2 linked regions of the Urbifossiella limnaea genome follow. Each later gene encodes a partner of the first gene's protein in a complex. Links are inferred from orthologs where the notes say so. Each region holds a gene or a part of one and is shown on either strand. Other genes may lie near its edges.

Evidence for each region. Proteins that work in one complex are often made in the same cells at the same time.
Region 2: rplL (region 1) and rplV share a complex: the UniProt entries of both Escherichia coli proteins name them as parts of the 50S ribosomal subunit. The link is inferred for Urbifossiella limnaea from one-to-one orthologs.

What each region holds. Positions count from the first base shown.
Region 1 is NZ_CP036273.1:2,743,851-2,751,158, reverse strand. What follows is about bases 1-2,733. They hold rplL (50S ribosomal protein L7/L12), read right to left. Parts: upstream 1,697-2,733; coding sequence 1,304-1,696; downstream 1-1,303. Other genes in these bases: rplA (50S ribosomal protein L1), read right to left, coding at 2,400-2,733; rplJ (50S ribosomal protein L10), read right to left, coding at 1,806-2,363; rpoB (DNA-directed RNA polymerase subunit beta), read right to left, coding at 1-776. In the rest of the region: more of rplA, read right to left, coding at 2,734-3,254; rplK (50S ribosomal protein L11), read right to left, coding at 3,459-3,926; transcription termination/antitermination protein NusG, read right to left, coding at 4,045-4,980; preprotein translocase subunit SecE, read right to left, coding at 5,076-6,062; tuf (elongation factor Tu), read right to left, coding at 6,372-7,308. UniProt on the Escherichia coli protein: The binding site for several of the GTPase factors involved in protein synthesis (IF-2, EF-Tu, EF-G and RF3). Is thus essential for accurate translation.
Region 2 is NZ_CP036273.1:2,627,983-2,635,459, forward strand. What follows is about bases 3,017-5,918. They hold rplV (50S ribosomal protein L22), read right to left. Parts: upstream 4,688-5,918; coding sequence 4,346-4,687; downstream 3,017-4,345. Other genes in these bases: rplP (50S ribosomal protein L16), read right to left, coding at 3,017-3,460; rpsC (30S ribosomal protein S3), read right to left, coding at 3,500-4,249; rpsS (30S ribosomal protein S19), read right to left, coding at 4,691-4,963; rplB (50S ribosomal protein L2), read right to left, coding at 5,117-5,918. In the rest of the region: rpsH (30S ribosomal protein S8), read right to left, coding at 1-444; ETAA1_RS33805 (uS14 family ribosomal protein), read right to left, coding at 469-729; rplE (50S ribosomal protein L5), read right to left, coding at 812-1,402; rplX (50S ribosomal protein L24), read right to left, coding at 1,465-1,815; rplN (50S ribosomal protein L14), read right to left, coding at 1,874-2,239; rpsQ (30S ribosomal protein S17), read right to left, coding at 2,278-2,634; rpmC (50S ribosomal protein L29), read right to left, coding at 2,634-2,987; more of rplP, read right to left, coding at 3,002-3,016; more of rplB, read right to left, coding at 5,919-5,995; rplW (50S ribosomal protein L23), read right to left, coding at 6,088-6,453; rplD (50S ribosomal protein L4), read right to left, coding at 6,495-7,325. UniProt on the Escherichia coli protein: This protein binds specifically to 23S rRNA; its binding is stimulated by other ribosomal proteins, e.g. uL4, bL17, and bL20. It is important during the early stages of 50S assembly.

The DNA of each region.
Region 1 (7,308 bases):
GTCTCGGGGTCGATCACGTCGTCGGCGGCGTACATCGGGAAGATGTTGTTTTCCATGTCGCCGACGAGCAGCGCGCGCGACTTGTCGGACAGCTTCATCTTCTCGGTCGGGTAGAACTCCTTCAGGATGTTCGCGGTGCTGGTGTACATCGGGTCCATCGCCCGCAGCAGCGTCAGCGCCGAGAACTTGCCCGACTGGTCGATGCGGACGCCGAACGTCTCCTTCTTGGAGACGTTGATCTCGATCCAGCTGCCGCGCTCGGGGATGATGCGGCAGCTGTGCATGTCCTTGTCGGCCTCGCGGGTGACGACGAAGTCGACACCCGGCGACCGGTGCAGCTGCGACACGACGACGCGCTCGGCCCCGTTGATGATGAACTCGCCGCCGCCGATCATGATGGGCATGTCGCCGAGGTACACCTCCTCCTCGACGGCCGTGCCGTCGCTCTTGCGGAGGCGCAGCCAGACGCGGAACGGCCGGCCGTAGGTGAGGCGCAGCTGGCGGCACTCGTCCGGGTCGTAGCGCGGCTTACCGAGGTCGTACTTCACGTACTCGAGCGAGATCTTCTTGTCGTAGCTCTCGATGGGGAAGATTTCCTTCAACACCCCTTCGAGGCCGTGCTGCTCTCGCTTGTCGTAGCCGACCTCCAGCTGGAGGAAGCGCGCGTAGGAGCGGGTCTGGACGTCGGTCAGGTCGGGAACCTCCACGGCGTCGCCGAAGCGGCCGAAGTTCCGCTCGGTTTCCGGGAGAATGATCCGCTGGGCCGGGATGGGCATCGGGGTTGCTCCTGACCACGAATGACGGCACGACGCCGGGGCGGCGTTGCCTCCGGTGGCAACGGGCCTTGCGTCGGGTGGCGTGGGGCGTTATTGAATGCAGGCGGGCAACCGGCCCGCGACCGACGGTCGGACGACGATCGACGGCCCCTCCACACCGCGGGACGCGGCGTCGGCGGGTACCAGAATTAGCGGCATGGTGCGAATCTGAGAGGGCGGAGCGACACGGCGGACCGGGTTGGTCGCGAACATTGTCACCACTGTTTCGCGGCTCGGCCAATCATCCCTCCCGCGGCCGACGGGTGGGATCACGGGCCGTGGAAAACCAACGGCGCGAACGACCGCTAACGGAACATCATACCCACCCGAGTCGGAAAAGTCGACCCGGGCGGGCATTTTTTTTGCAGACCGCACCACCGGCAGGACCGACAACGCTTCGCAAAGGCGAGCCGGGGGCGTGAGCCCCCGGATTCTTTGCTTGCGAAAATGCGAATCCGGGGGCTCACGCCCCCCGACCCGCGCGGCACTTAGACCGGCTTGACCGACACCTTGCCGCCCGCCTCTTCCAGCTTCTTCTTGAGGTCTTCGGCGATCTTCTTGTCGACGCCTTCCTTGATCGCCTTCGGGGCGCCCTCGACGGTCGCCTTGGCCTCGGCGAGCCCCTGCCCGGTCAGCTCGCGGACGATCTTGATGACGTTGATCTTCTTGGCCGCGTCCACGCTCTCGAGGATCACGTTGAACTCGGTCGCCTCGGCGGCCGGGGCCGCCGGGCCGGCCGCAGCCGCCGGGCCGGCCATCATCACCGCGCCGCCGGCGGCGGGCTCGATGCCGTACTTTTCCTTCAGGTAGTTCTTCAACTCGACGGCCTGGGCGATGGTGAGCCCGGCCAGCTTGTCACCCAGTTCCGCGACGGCGCTCATGGTCAGTCCCTTTCAGTGTCACTTGCCGGGTGAAGCGGCCCGGCGGTGCGTAATAGGTCGAGGTCATGCCGCCCGGTGCCACACCGGACGGCGGAAAGTCACGTCAGGTTCACGCGGCCGGCGGGGCCGGGGCGTCCGCGGGGGCGTCGGCCGCCTTCTCCTCGATCGCCTTGAGGATGCCGGCCAACTGAGTCGCCGGCCCGGTGAGGGCGGCAGCGATGTTGCCGCCGGCCGACAGCACCGCGTTGAGCACGTCGCCGATCGCCTCCAGGCGGGTCGGCATCGTCTTGGCGATCGCCATCGTGACCGGCTGGCCGTCGGCCACGGCGGTCTTCTCTTTGAACTTGTCCGGCGCCTTCGGGTCCTTCTTCAAGTCCTTGACGACGCCGTCGACGGCGTTGCTCAGTTCCTTGATGCTCTCGGCACCCCAGCACAGGAGCGTCGGCCCGGACAGGCCGTCGATGGCGATGCCGTTCTCGCCGAACACCTTCTTCAGGAACGTGTTCTTGACGAGTTGCGTCTTGACCTTCTTCTCGCGGAGCCTCTTGCGGAACTCGAACTCGGTCGCGGAGTCGACCTTGATCGGCTCCAGGATGACGTAGTTCTTCACGCCCGCGAACGTCTTTCGCAGGGCCGCGAGCTCCAGTTCCTTGATCTTCTTGCTCATGTGTCAGTCCGCCGCGGTGGCCGCGGGTTTGGGGTGTCAGATGGCGACCCGGATGCCCGGGGACATGGTGGCGGAGACCGACACCCCGTTGATGTACACGCCCTTCACGGCGGCGGGCTTCGCGGCCCGCACCTGCTCGACGAAGGTCGTGATGTTGGCGACGAGCTTGTCGTCGTCGAAGCTCATCTTGCCGACGCCGGCGTGGACCTGGCCGGTCTTGTCGGAGCGGTACTCGACCTTACCGGCCTTGAACTCCTTCACCGCCGCGGCCACGTCGCCGGTGGCGGGGACCACGGTGCCGGCCTTCGGCGTCGGCATCAGCCCGCGCGGGCCGAGCACCTTACCGAGCCGCGACACCTGGCCCATCATGTCCTGCGTGGCGATGGCGACGTCGAACTCCAGGAAGTTCTCCTTCGTCACCTTTTCGACCAGGTCGGCACCGCCCACGACGTCCGCGCCGGCGGCCTTGGCCTTCGCCGCGTTGTCGCCCTGGGCGAACACGGCCACGCGGACCGACTTGCCGATGCCGTGCGGCAGGCCGATCGCCCCGCGAACCATCTGGTCCGACTGGGTCACGTCGATACCGAGGTTGATGTGCACCTCGATCGTCTCGTCGAACTTGGCCCGCTTGAGCTTGCGGAGCTCGGCGACGGCCTGCTTGAGCGGCATCGTGCCGGCCTCGCGGAGCCGCTTCTCGATGTTGGCCAGGTGATTCCGCAGCTTCTTGCCGCGCTTCGGCGGCACGCCGGGCTTCTTAGTCCGCTTCGGGGCGGCGATGGCCGCCTCAGCTTCCGGCCTCGCCGCGGGGGCTTCAGCCGGGGGAGCGGCCTCGGCGGCAACGGGCGGGGCGGCCGCGGCAGGCGCCGCGTCCTTGTTCTCGTCCTTGGCCATGTCTACCTCACGGGGCGGGGTTCTCGCGGCCGAAGCCCGATACAACCCCTCCCGCCTCTTGGGTGAAAAAGGCGGTGAATGTATAAACCTATTCGGCACGCCGGGTGCGGCAACGGGCGGGCGTGAAATTCGAAGCACGAAATCCGAAACTCGAACACACGCGACCGGTTCGAATTTCGGATTTCGTGCTTCGATACTCGGCCGCTACTCGGCCGCGACGGCGATGCCCATGCTGCGGGCGGTCCCCTCGATGATGCGGGCGGCGTGGTCCACGTCGCGGGCGTTCAGATCCTGCAACTTCTTCTTGGCGATCTCCAGCACCTGCTGCTTGCTGAGGACGAAGCCCTTGTACTTGCCGCCCTTCTTGCCGTCCGGCGGGATCACTTCCTTGCCCTGCTTCTTGCCGGCCGGGATCTTCGCGGCGAGCTTGATGAGCACGGCCGCGGGGGGCGACTTGATCTTGAACTCGAAACTGCGGTCCGAATAGACGGTGATCATCACCGGCAGCATCAGCCCCTTCGTGTCGGGGCCGCCGGTCTTCTCGTTGAACTGCTTCACGAACATGCCGATGTTGACGCCGTGCGCGCCGAGCGCCGGGCCGACCGGCGGGGCCGGCGTGGCGGTGCCGCCGGGGCACTGGAGCTTCACGACTGCCGTAACCTGCTTCGCCATGACTCACCTAGCGGCGCGTGTTTCCGTTGAAGATAACTGATTCTATGAACCCGCCCGCCGCCCGGCGAGCGGGTTCGGCCGGAAGCCCACCCGCCGCGGCAGGTGGGCGTCGAGAGCGTCACAGCTTCTCGACGTGCCAGTAGTCCATTTCCATCTCGACCGGCCGGCCCCAGATGGTGACCACCACGGTGACCTTCGGCGTGTCGGTCGGGTCCTTCGGCATGGTGATGACCTTGACCTCGGCCTCCGACCCGGAGAACGCCCCGTCCTTGACGCGGACGCGGTCGCCCTTCTCGAAGTCGAGCTTCACCGCGACCTTCGGCTTCCCCTCGCCGGCGGTGGCGGTGCCGAGCATCTTGCGGACCTCCAGCGGGTCCATCGGGGCCGGCGGCTTCAGCACGCCGCCGCCGCCGCCGACGAAGTCGCCGACGCCGCTCGTCTCGCGGAACAGGTACAGGATTTTGTCGTTGAACTCGACCTCGGCGAAGATGTACCCGTGGAACTTCTTCCGCTTCTTGACGACGTTCTTCTCCTGCGTGACCGTCTCCACCTCGCCGGTCTTCTTGTTCTTGACCTTGGCCCGGACGCTCTTCTTCTCCACGAACTCCTCGACCGGCACGAGCACCTGGCCGAAGAACTCTTCGAGCCCCTCGATCTTCACCTTCCGCTCGATGGCCGCCTTGATGGTGTCCTCGCGGCCGCTCTGCACCTTGATGACGTACCAGCGCTTCTTACTTTCCGGCTCGGCCGGGGGGGCCTCGACCTCGGCGGGGGCGGCTTCGGCCGGTACTGGCTCCGGTTCCGGCTCGGGCTCCGATTCAGGCACCGCCCCGGCTTCTGCCTCCGACTCGGGCGCCGTCTCGGCAACGGGTTCGGCGGCCGACTCCTCGGCGGCCGACTCCTCGGCGGCCGGCTCCTCGGCGGCCGACTCCTCGGCGGCCGGCTCGGGCAACGCCGCGTGCGGCTCCGGGGTCGGCTCGGCAGCCGGCTCCGCCGGCGAATCGGCCGGGGCGACCGGGGCGTCGTCGGGGGTGTGGGTGGTTTCGTCGGTCATGGGAACCTGGCTTGTAAGGGGCGAAGCCCGCCCGGGGACGCCGGACGGGCTTCCGCTTCAAACCGCGACTCAGTCAACTGCACCCGTCCGTGGGCTCACCAGCGGGCGGCCTGCACCTGGCCGCCCTTCTGCCCGGTCTCGCTCCGGCTCGGCAGGACGCCGACCGGCCCGCTGCTCAGCAGCCAGCCCCAGAACAGGTCCACGAACAGCAGGAAGAGGGCCATGAAGATGGTACACACCAGCACGACCACGGTGTCGGCCGCCAGCCGCTTCCGGCTCGACCACGACACCTTGTTCATCTCCGCCTCGGTGGCGATGAGGAACTCGGCGAACGCCGGCATGTTCACGGCCCGATACGCCACCCACGCGGTCAGCACGCAGATCAGCAGCGGGATGGTGATCTTGGCGTCCGACAGCAGGCGGAACAGTTTCGGGGCGCCGTCCTCGGTGTGCAGGAACGGCAGCGGCACGTCCCAGTTGTCCGGTAGCGTCCCCTGGGACACTAGCGCGTACGCGCCGGTCAGGCCGATGCCCAGGATGCCGATCATCGTCACCCGGCGGACGACCCGCCCGAGCACACGCTTGAACGTGCCCCCGTGGAACCAACCCTGCTCTTCGAGGCTCAGCATCCAGTTGGTGCCGCGGGGTGACACGAGCAGCCGAAACGCGCCGAACAGGATGCCGCCGACGACGATCGCGGTGACGACGGTACCGGCGGCACCCTCGAACTTCGCCGTCGCCCAGCCGCCGAGGAGCAGGACCAGGAAGAACGTCACGAGCACAAGAAAGACGCCCCCGCGCATCCCCTTCGGGGGCGCGGTGCCGGCGAGCTTGAGGCCGAACCACACCAGCCCGCCGAGCGCGCCGAGCGTGAGTACGCCGCGGACAAAGGCTTCGAGGATCGTGTCACCGCCGACGGCCGGGCGGACGTACTCGGCCCACAAGGTCGGGATGGCGTAAAAGACGACGGCCAGCGCGGCGAGGACGTAGCCCGCGCCGACGAGGCTGTACAGCAACAGGCCGGAGTCGGCACTCGGAGTCCGCGGTTGGGTCGGCGGGCTGGGTTCCACGGCGGTCGCCATCGTTCGTCCTTTGCGAGTCCGGTTCGCCGTCGGCGGGCCTTGCCCCGAACGAGTCGGCCGGCCCTCGCCCCCGCGTCCGAACGTCGGGGGCGGGCCGGCAGTGGTGGTCGGGTCGTGAGCAGGAGCGGAGGGACTCGAACCCCCGACCGGTGGTTTTGGAAACCACTGCTCTACCAACTGAGCTACGCTCCTTCGTCCTACTCGTCATTCGTCATTCGTCATTCGTCCCTCGAGCACTGGACTCGCCGCGGGGCGATCCTCGCTGCCGTGAGGCCGAATGACAAAGGACGAATGACAAAGGACGCCGCGTTACTTCTTCGCCGGCGGGTCGTCGGCCAGGATCTTCGTCACCACGCCCGAGCCGACGGTGCGGCCGCCCTCGCGGATGGCGAACCGGAGGCCCTCGTCCATGGCGACCGGCATCCCCTCCATCAGCTCGACGGACACCTTCACGTTGTCGCCGGGCATGCACATCTCGACGCCGGCCGGCAGCGCGATGCTCCCGGTCACGTCGGTCGTGCGGAAGTAGAACTGCGGCTTGTACCCGCTGAAGAACGGCGTGTGCCGGCCGCCTTCGTCCTTCGACAGGACGTAGATGCTGCCCTCGAACTTGCGGTGCGGCTGGATCGAGCCGGGCTTGGCGATGACCTGGCCGCGCTCGATGCCGTCGCGCTCGATGCCGCGGAGCAGCGCCCCGACGTTGTCGCCGGCGATGCCCTTGTCGAGGGTCTTCTGGAACATCTCGATGCCGGTGAGCACGGTCTTGATGCTGTCCTTGCGGAGGCCGATGATCTCGACTTCGTCGCCGACCTTGCACTGGCCGCGCTCGATGCGGCCGGTGGCCACGGTGCCGCGGCCCTTGATCGAGAACACGTCCTCGACGGACATCAGGAACGGCTTGTCCTCCTCGCGCTGCGGCAGCGGCACGTAGGTGTCCAGCGCGAACATCAGGGCGTCGATCGACTTCGGGCCGTCGAGGCCGTCGTTGGTCGGGTTCTCGAGCGCCTCCTTCGACCGGCCGTAGACGATGGGGATGTTGTCGCCGTCGAACTCGTACTTGTTGAGCAGGTCACGCAGCTCCATGACGACGAGCGGGATCAGCTCGGGGTCGGCCTTGTCGCACTTGTTGAGGTACACGACGATCTTCGGCACGCCGACCTGCTTGGCCAGCAGGATGTGCTCGCGGGTCTGCGGCATGGGGCCGTCGTCGGCGGCGACGACGAGGATGGCGGCGTCCATCTGGGCG
Region 2 (7,477 bases), 120 kb from region 1 along the record:
CACCGTGCACAGCACCTCGCCGCCAACCTTGTCGCGGCGGGCCTGGCGGTCGCTCATCACGCCGCGGCTCGTGCTCAGGATGGCGATGCCGAGGCCGTCGAGCACCCGCTTCACCTCGGTGTACTTCTGGTACACGCGGCGGCCGGGGCGGCTGTACCGCTCCAGGTGGCGGATCACCTTTTCGCCGTCCGGGCCGTACTTCAGGAACACCTGCAGCACGACGTGTGGCTCGCCGAGCTTCGGCACTTCGACGAAGTCCTTGACACCGGTCTCGGGGTTCGTGACCGTCTTGCCGGTGCGGTAACCGAGGACGAAACCCTCCTCGAGCAGCACCTTGGCGATGCCCACCTTCAGGTTCGTGGCCGGCATTTCGACGAGCGGCCGCTCGATGGTGTTGGCGTTGCGGATGCGGGTCAGCATGTCCGCGATCGGGTCGGTCATCATGCGCGTGTCCTCCCTTTTCGCGTGTTACCAGGACGCCTTGCGGACGCCGGGGATCAGGCCACTCGACGCCAGGTTGCGGAAGCAGATGCGGCAGACGCCGAACTTCCGGTAGACGGCACGGCCGCGGCCGCACAGGCCGCAGCGGAACCGGACGCGGATGCGGTCGCGGCCCGACATCAGGTTCGCCGGGTTCTGCTGGTCGGCCGGCTTCTTGATCTCGGCGCGGTGGGCGTCGAGGCGCTCCATCTGGCGCGCGAACGTAGCTTCTTTGGCGTTCGTCGACATCGTGGTCTCGGGTCGGCGTTCCGGCTCGGCCCCGGGGGTACACTTCCCGGGCGAGCCGGCCGTTCCGTGAATCGCTGTCCGCTTACTTGCTGTCGTCCCGGAACGGCATCCCGAACGCCCGCAACAGCTCGCGGGCCTCGTCGTCGTTCCGGGTGCTGGTGACGAAGGTGATGTCCATGCCCTGCGTGAACGTCACCTTGTCAGGGTCGATCTCGGGGAAGACTAGCTGCTCGGTCAGCCCCATGCTGTAGTTGCCGTTGCCGTCGAAGCTCTTCGGGTTCACCCCGCGGAAGTCGCGGATTCGCGGCAGGGCCACGTTGATGAGCCGGTCGAGGAACTCGTACATCCGCTTGCCGCGGAGCGTGACACGACAGCCGATCTCGTTCCCCTCGCGGAGCCGGAACCCGCTGACGGCCACCTTGGCCTTCATGACCTGCGGCTTCTGACCGGCGATGAGGCCGAGCTGCTCGGCCGACTGCTTCATCCGCTCCTTGTCCTGGAGCGCCTTGCCCACGCCCATGTTCAAGCTGATCTTCATCAGCTTGGGCACGGCGTGCGGGTTGTCGCGGCCGAACTTCTGCTTCAGAGCGGCGACGATCTCGGCCTTGTACCGCTCCAGCAGCCGGGGCGGCGGGACCGGGGCTTCCTTCACGTCTTCGGCGGTCGCGGCCATGTCGTCGATACCTCGTGCAGCCTATGGCGGCCCCATGCCGACGGGGCCGGTACGGGCCGGGTTCACGCCTTGGTGGCGTACTTCGGGTTGGCCTTGGCCAGGATGCGGATGCGGGCGCCGCTCTTCTTGGCGTACAGTTCCTTGGTGCCGTCGGCCGCGTACCGCACGCCGACGCGGGTCGGCTGGTTGGTGCTCGGGTCGATGAGCATCACGTTCGAGGCGTTGACCGGCATCTCCTTCGAGAGCCGGCCGCCCTGCGGGTTGGTGCGCGACGGCTTCAGGTGCCGGTACACGCGGTTGACGCCCTGGACGAGCACCTTCCCGGACTTCGGCGAGACGGACAGCACCTTGCCGCGGACGCCCTTGTCGTCCCCGGTCAGCACCACCACGGTGTCGTCTTTGCGGATGTACATGGGTCGCTCTTGCTACTCGTATCCGTGGGCCACACGTCGCGCGGGCGGGCGTTCAACCTCAGACCACTTCCGACGCCAGGCTGATGATCTTGTTGTACTTGGCCCGCAGCTCGCGGGGCACGGCCCCGAAGATGCGCGTGCCGCGCGGGTTGTTGTCGTTGTCCAGTAGGACGAGCGCGTTGCTGTCGAACCGGACGTAGCTGCCGTCCTCGCGGCGGGTGGCCACCTTCGTGCGGACGACCACGCCCTTGATCACGTCGCCCGGCTTGACGTCGCCGCCGGGGATGGCCTTCTTCACGCTGGCCCGGATGATGTCGCCCAGGTTGGCCACGCGGCGCTTGTTGCCGCCCAGCACCTGGATGCACATCACCTCTTTGGCCCCGGTGTTGTCGGCCACGTCCATGTACGTGTACATCTGGATCATGTCAGCGCCTCGGCGGGGCGTTGCGGCCCCGGGGTGTCTTACTTGGCGTCGGCCGCGGGGGTGGGGGCGGCGGCGTCGCTCCCGGCGACGGCGCCTTCCAGCTTCGACAGCGTTCGGCTCGGGCTCTTCGTGACGACGCGGACGAGGTTCCAGCGCTTCGTCCGCGACAGCGGCCGGCTCTCGGCGATCTCGACCGTGTCGCCGAGGTGCGACTCGTTCTTCTCGTCGTGGACGTAGCAGATCGTCCGCTGCTTGACGTACTTGCCGTACTTCGGGTGCCGCACCGAGCGGGTGACCTCGACCCGGCGGGTCTTGAGGTTCTTGTCCCGGGTGACAATGCCGGTCAGGTGCCGGGGGCCGGTGCTCTTCGCCGGGGTGGCCGTCGCGTCCGCCATCACTTGCTCCCCTTCTTGGCCGTCGCCTTTGCGTGCAGCGCCTCGACGCGCCGGAGCTGCCGCCGCACCAGCCGCTTGCCGGGGCCGCCGGCCTTGTCCTTCTCGCCCAGGCTGGCGACGCGGGTGGCCAGCTGATCGGCCGGGAGGGCCTTCAGCTTGGTCAGCTCGCGCTCCCGCTGGAGGGTGCGGATGCGGGCGATGTCCTTCTTCGCCTTCTTCAGCTCGGTCGCCGTCTCCTTGCGGTCGGACGCCGACTGGAAGCGAAGCGAGAACACGGTCTTTTCGGTTTCCTTCAGGCTGAGCGCGAGCTGTTCGTCGCTCATCCCGCGGAAGTCGGTCTTGGTCGCAGGCATCTACGCACCCGTTTTTAGACGTTCGGCCGGCGGGTCACGAACCGGCACTTGAACGGCATCTTGTAGGCGACGCGGGCCAGGCAGTCGCGGGCGGCACTCTCCGGGAGGCCGCCGATCTCGAACATCACCTGCCCGGACCGCACCACCGCGGCCCAGTACTCGGGCTCGCCCTTGCCCTTACCCATGCGGGTCTCGGCGGGGATCGCAGTCACCGGCTTGTGCGGGAAGACGCGGATGTAGTACCGGCCCTCGCCCGAGACGAACCGCGTCATCGTGATACGGCCCGACTCGATGCACTCGGCCGACAGCCAGCCGCCTTCGAGCGACTGCAGGCCGAAGTCGCCGTAGGCGACGTAGTTGCCGCGGTGGGCGTTACCCTTGATGTAGCCGGCGTACTTCCGCTGCGCGACGATGCCCTTCGTCACCCCGCGCTGTCCCTTCCGGAACTTCACCCGCTTCGGCATCTGCGGCATCGGCCGTCTCCCTCAATGAGTCACACCCCGGGGCCGCACTCAGCGGCCGCCGCCACCGAACCCGCCCGGCCCGCGCCGCGGGCCGCGGCGCCGCTGCGTCGGGGCGCCGGACGCGTCCGTCGGGTCGATGATGTCGCCGGTCAGGTAGTCGCCCTGATTCACCCAGCACTTGATCCCGATGTTCCCCTGGGGGGTGGTGGCCTCGCTGAACCCGTACTCGACCTTCACGCGGAGGGTCGAGAGCGGGATCGAGCCTTCCATCCCCTTCTCGCAGCGGGCCATTTCCGACCCGCCGAGGCGGCCGGACAGTTGGAGCTTCACGCCCTTGGCGCCGCCCTCCATCGCCCGCTGCATCGCCTGCTTCATCGTGCGGCGGAAGCTGGCCCGGCGCTCGAGCTGCTCGGCGATGTCCTCGGCGATCAGCTGCGGGTCGATCTCGGGGCGGGCGATCTCGATCGTCTTCACCTCGATGTGCCGCCGCGTCAGCTTCTCGAGCGCCTTGGTCAGGTTGTCGATCTTCTCGCCCTTCTTGCCGATGATGGCGCCGACCCGGCTGCTGCTGATCGTGATCGTGACCCGCTCGCGGGTCCGCTCGATCTTGATGTCCGAGATGGCCGGCCGCTGGACCTTGCGGTCCTTCTTGTTGGTCAGGTACTTCTGCACGAACGCCCGGACCTTGAAGTCCTCGATCAGCAGTTCGGAGAAGTCGGCCTTGCTGGCGTACCACGTGGAGCGCCAGGGGCGCATGATCCCCGTGCGGAAGCCGGTCGGTCGGACTTTCTGACCCATCGCCGTGCCTCTTGGTCCGTCGTGGTCCGTCGCGGTCGCTTAATGCGCCGGGGGCCGACCGCGGCCGGCCCCCGCTTCTACAACCCCACCCGCCGCTCAGCCTTCGGCGGGTTCGCCGAGAGTGACGTGGATGTGCGACATCCGCCGCTTGATCGGGAACGCGGTGCCGCGCGCCCGGGGCTGGATCCGCTTGAACATCGGCGCCTCGTCGACGCGGGCCTCGGTCACGACAAGGGCGTCGAGGTCCGGGCACTCGCGGTCGTCGGCGTTCCCGAGGGCGCTCTTGACGACCTTCTCCAACAGCCGGGCGCCCCGGTTGTGGTAGAACTTCAGCATCTCGATCGCTTCGTCCGCGTTCCGCCCGCGGATCAGGTCCGCGAACACGCGGATCTTGCGGGGGCCCTGGTCGGCGTAGCGGTGTACGGCCTTGTATTCCATGTCTTACTTCCCGCCCTTCGCCTTGCCGCCGCTGTGACCCTTGAACGTCCGCGTCGGCGAGAACTCGCCGAGCTTGTGGCCGATCATGTCTTCGGTGCAGTAGACCCGCAGGAACGACTTCCCGTTGTGCACGAGGAACGTCGCGCCGATGAACTCCGGGACGACGGTGCAGTCCCGCGCCCAGGTCTTGATCGGCTCCTTGTTCGGCCCCTGCTTCTCGACCTTGCCGAGGAGCCGGAGGTCGACGTAAGGACCCTTCTTCAGCGACCGGCTCATGCGTCGTCCCGCTCGTGTCCTGCCAGGCTCGCCAAACACACACACCGGGCGTCACGAACCCGGGACTGTGTAACGTAGGCAGGCCCACGCGGACCGGCCACCGGATTTCTACTTCAGCGGCGAAGCCCGCACGCCGGGCGGGCCTCAGCTCACTTAACTGCTCTTCTGGTGCTTGCCGCTCGGGCGCCGCCGCAGGATGGCGCCGCCGCCGGGCTTGCGGTCCTTGCGCGTCTTGCCGCCCTTCGACAGCACGCCCGTCGGGCCCTTCGGCTGGCCGCCGCTCTTGCTGCGCCCCTCGCCGCCGCCCATCGGGTGGTCGATCGGGTTCATGGCCATGCCGCGGTTGTGCGGCTTGCGGCCCTTCCACCGGTTCCGCCCGGCCTTGCCGAGGCTGATGTTCATGTGCTCGGGGTTCGACACGCTGCCGATCGTCGCCCGGCACTTGCTCGACACGCGGCGGATTTCCCCGCTCGGCATCGTCAGCTGCGCCCAGTCCTTCTCGCGGGCGCTCAGCGTGGCCGAGCACCCGGCGGAGCGGCAGATCTGACCGCCGCGGCCGGGGGTCAGCTCGACGTTGTGGACGGCCATGCCGAGGGGCACCTTCCACAGCGGCATGCAGTTGCCCGGCTTCGGCTCGACGGCCTCGGTCTCGCCCGAGATGACCTTGTCGCCGGCCTTCATCCCGACCGGGGCCAGGATGTAGCTCTTGGCGTTGTCGTACTTCTCGTCCTTCGGGTATTCGATGAGCGCGATGCGGGCGCTGCGGTTCGGGTCGTACTCGACCGAGATCACCACCGCCTCGACGCCGTCGCGCTTCCGCTTGAAGTCGATCTGGCGGTACATCCGCTTGTGACCACCCCCACGGAACCGGGTGGTGGTGATGCCGTGGTGGTTCCGCCCGCCGCTCTTCTTGATCGGCGACAGCAGCGACTTTTCCGGCTTGTTGACGCCGGGGAACGTGCAGTCCGCGAAGTCGGACACGCTCCCGCCGCGGCGGCCGGCGGAGGTCGGCTTGTATTGCTTGATGCCCATGTCTTGCTCTCAGCTATCGGCCGTCGGCGTTCCGCCGACGGCCGGGTGCCTCGCCGCCTGGCTGACAGCTGACCGCTGACAGCCGCCGCCGGTCAATAGAACTCGATCTTGTCGTCCGGGTGCAGCGCCACGATGGCTTTCTTCCAGGCCGGCAGCGAACCCTCTTCCTGGCGGAACCGGCGGGTCTTCCCCTTCCGGTTCATCGTCCGCACGTCGGTGACGCGGACGTTGAACAGCTCCTCGACCGCCTTCCGGATCTGCGTCTTGTCGGCGATCGGGTTCACCTGGAAGGTGTACGCGTTGTACCGCGTGCTCTGGTGGGTGCCCTTCTCGGTGACGAGGGGCTTCAGGAGCACTTGGTACGGCCGCAGCTCGATCCCCGGCTCGCCGTGGACGCACGGCTTGCGGGCGGCGAGCTTCCGCACGTACCGCTTCGGGTGTGGACGGGGACGCGGCATGACGCTTCTCCACTCCGGGGCGAACCCGGAGCCTCCGGGTGCTACTTGGCGGCGACCTTACGGGCGGCGATGCGGGCGGCCCGGCCGCGGCGCTTGATCGCGGGCTTCTCGGCCTTCGGGGCCGCGGTGGCGGTCGCCGGCGGCTTGATGAACGCCTCGAGCGCCGCCTTCGTCACCAGCAGCCGCTTCTGCCGAAGCACGGTGTAGCAGTTGAACTCGGCGACCGGCAGCACCTTCACGCCCTCGATGTTGCGGGCGCTGCGGTACACGTTCTGGTCCAGCCCGTTGGTGCCGATCAGCACCGTGGTGTCGGCCAGGGTCACGTCCTTCTCGCCGCCCTCGGTCGTCTTCTTGCCGACCTTCAGGCTCTTGAGCAGGCCGAACACTTCCTTCGTCTTCGGGGCGGCGAGAGCCAGCTCGTCGAGGACGACGATCTCCTTGTCCACGATCTTCGACAGCACGGCCATCCGGTTGGCGGCCTTCACGGCCTTTTTCGGGAGGCGGTAGTAGTAGTCGCGGGGCTTCGGCCCCTTCGCGGTACCACCGCCGCGCCGCTTGTTCGTGCGCTTGGTGCCGGCGCGGGCGTTGCCGGTGCCCTTCTGCCGGAACAGCTTCTTTGTGCTGCCGGCCACTTCGCCGCGGCGGAGGGTGCTGTGCGTGCCGGCCCGCTGGTTGGCCAGGAACATCAGCACGGCTTCGTGCATCAGCTGCTTGCTGATCTTGCCGCCGAAGTCCTTCGGGTCGACCGTGATCGACCCCACCTCGGCCCCGGCCTTGTTGACCACGGGGACGGTGATGGCGGTCGTGTACTCGGTGACACGCGAGGACGCGGGAGCCTTCGCGGCCCCGTTGGCGCCGTTCAAGTCGGCCATGGGGGAACCTCATCTCGACCCCGCCTGACCGGTTGCCCGGTGAGCCGCATATTTGGTTCAGTTGCCCGAACCGCGGCGAAGCTGGGTCGTCCTGCACGAGAACCGCCCGCCGAACTGTCCACCCCGGAGGGGTGCCGCGGCGGGCGGGACTA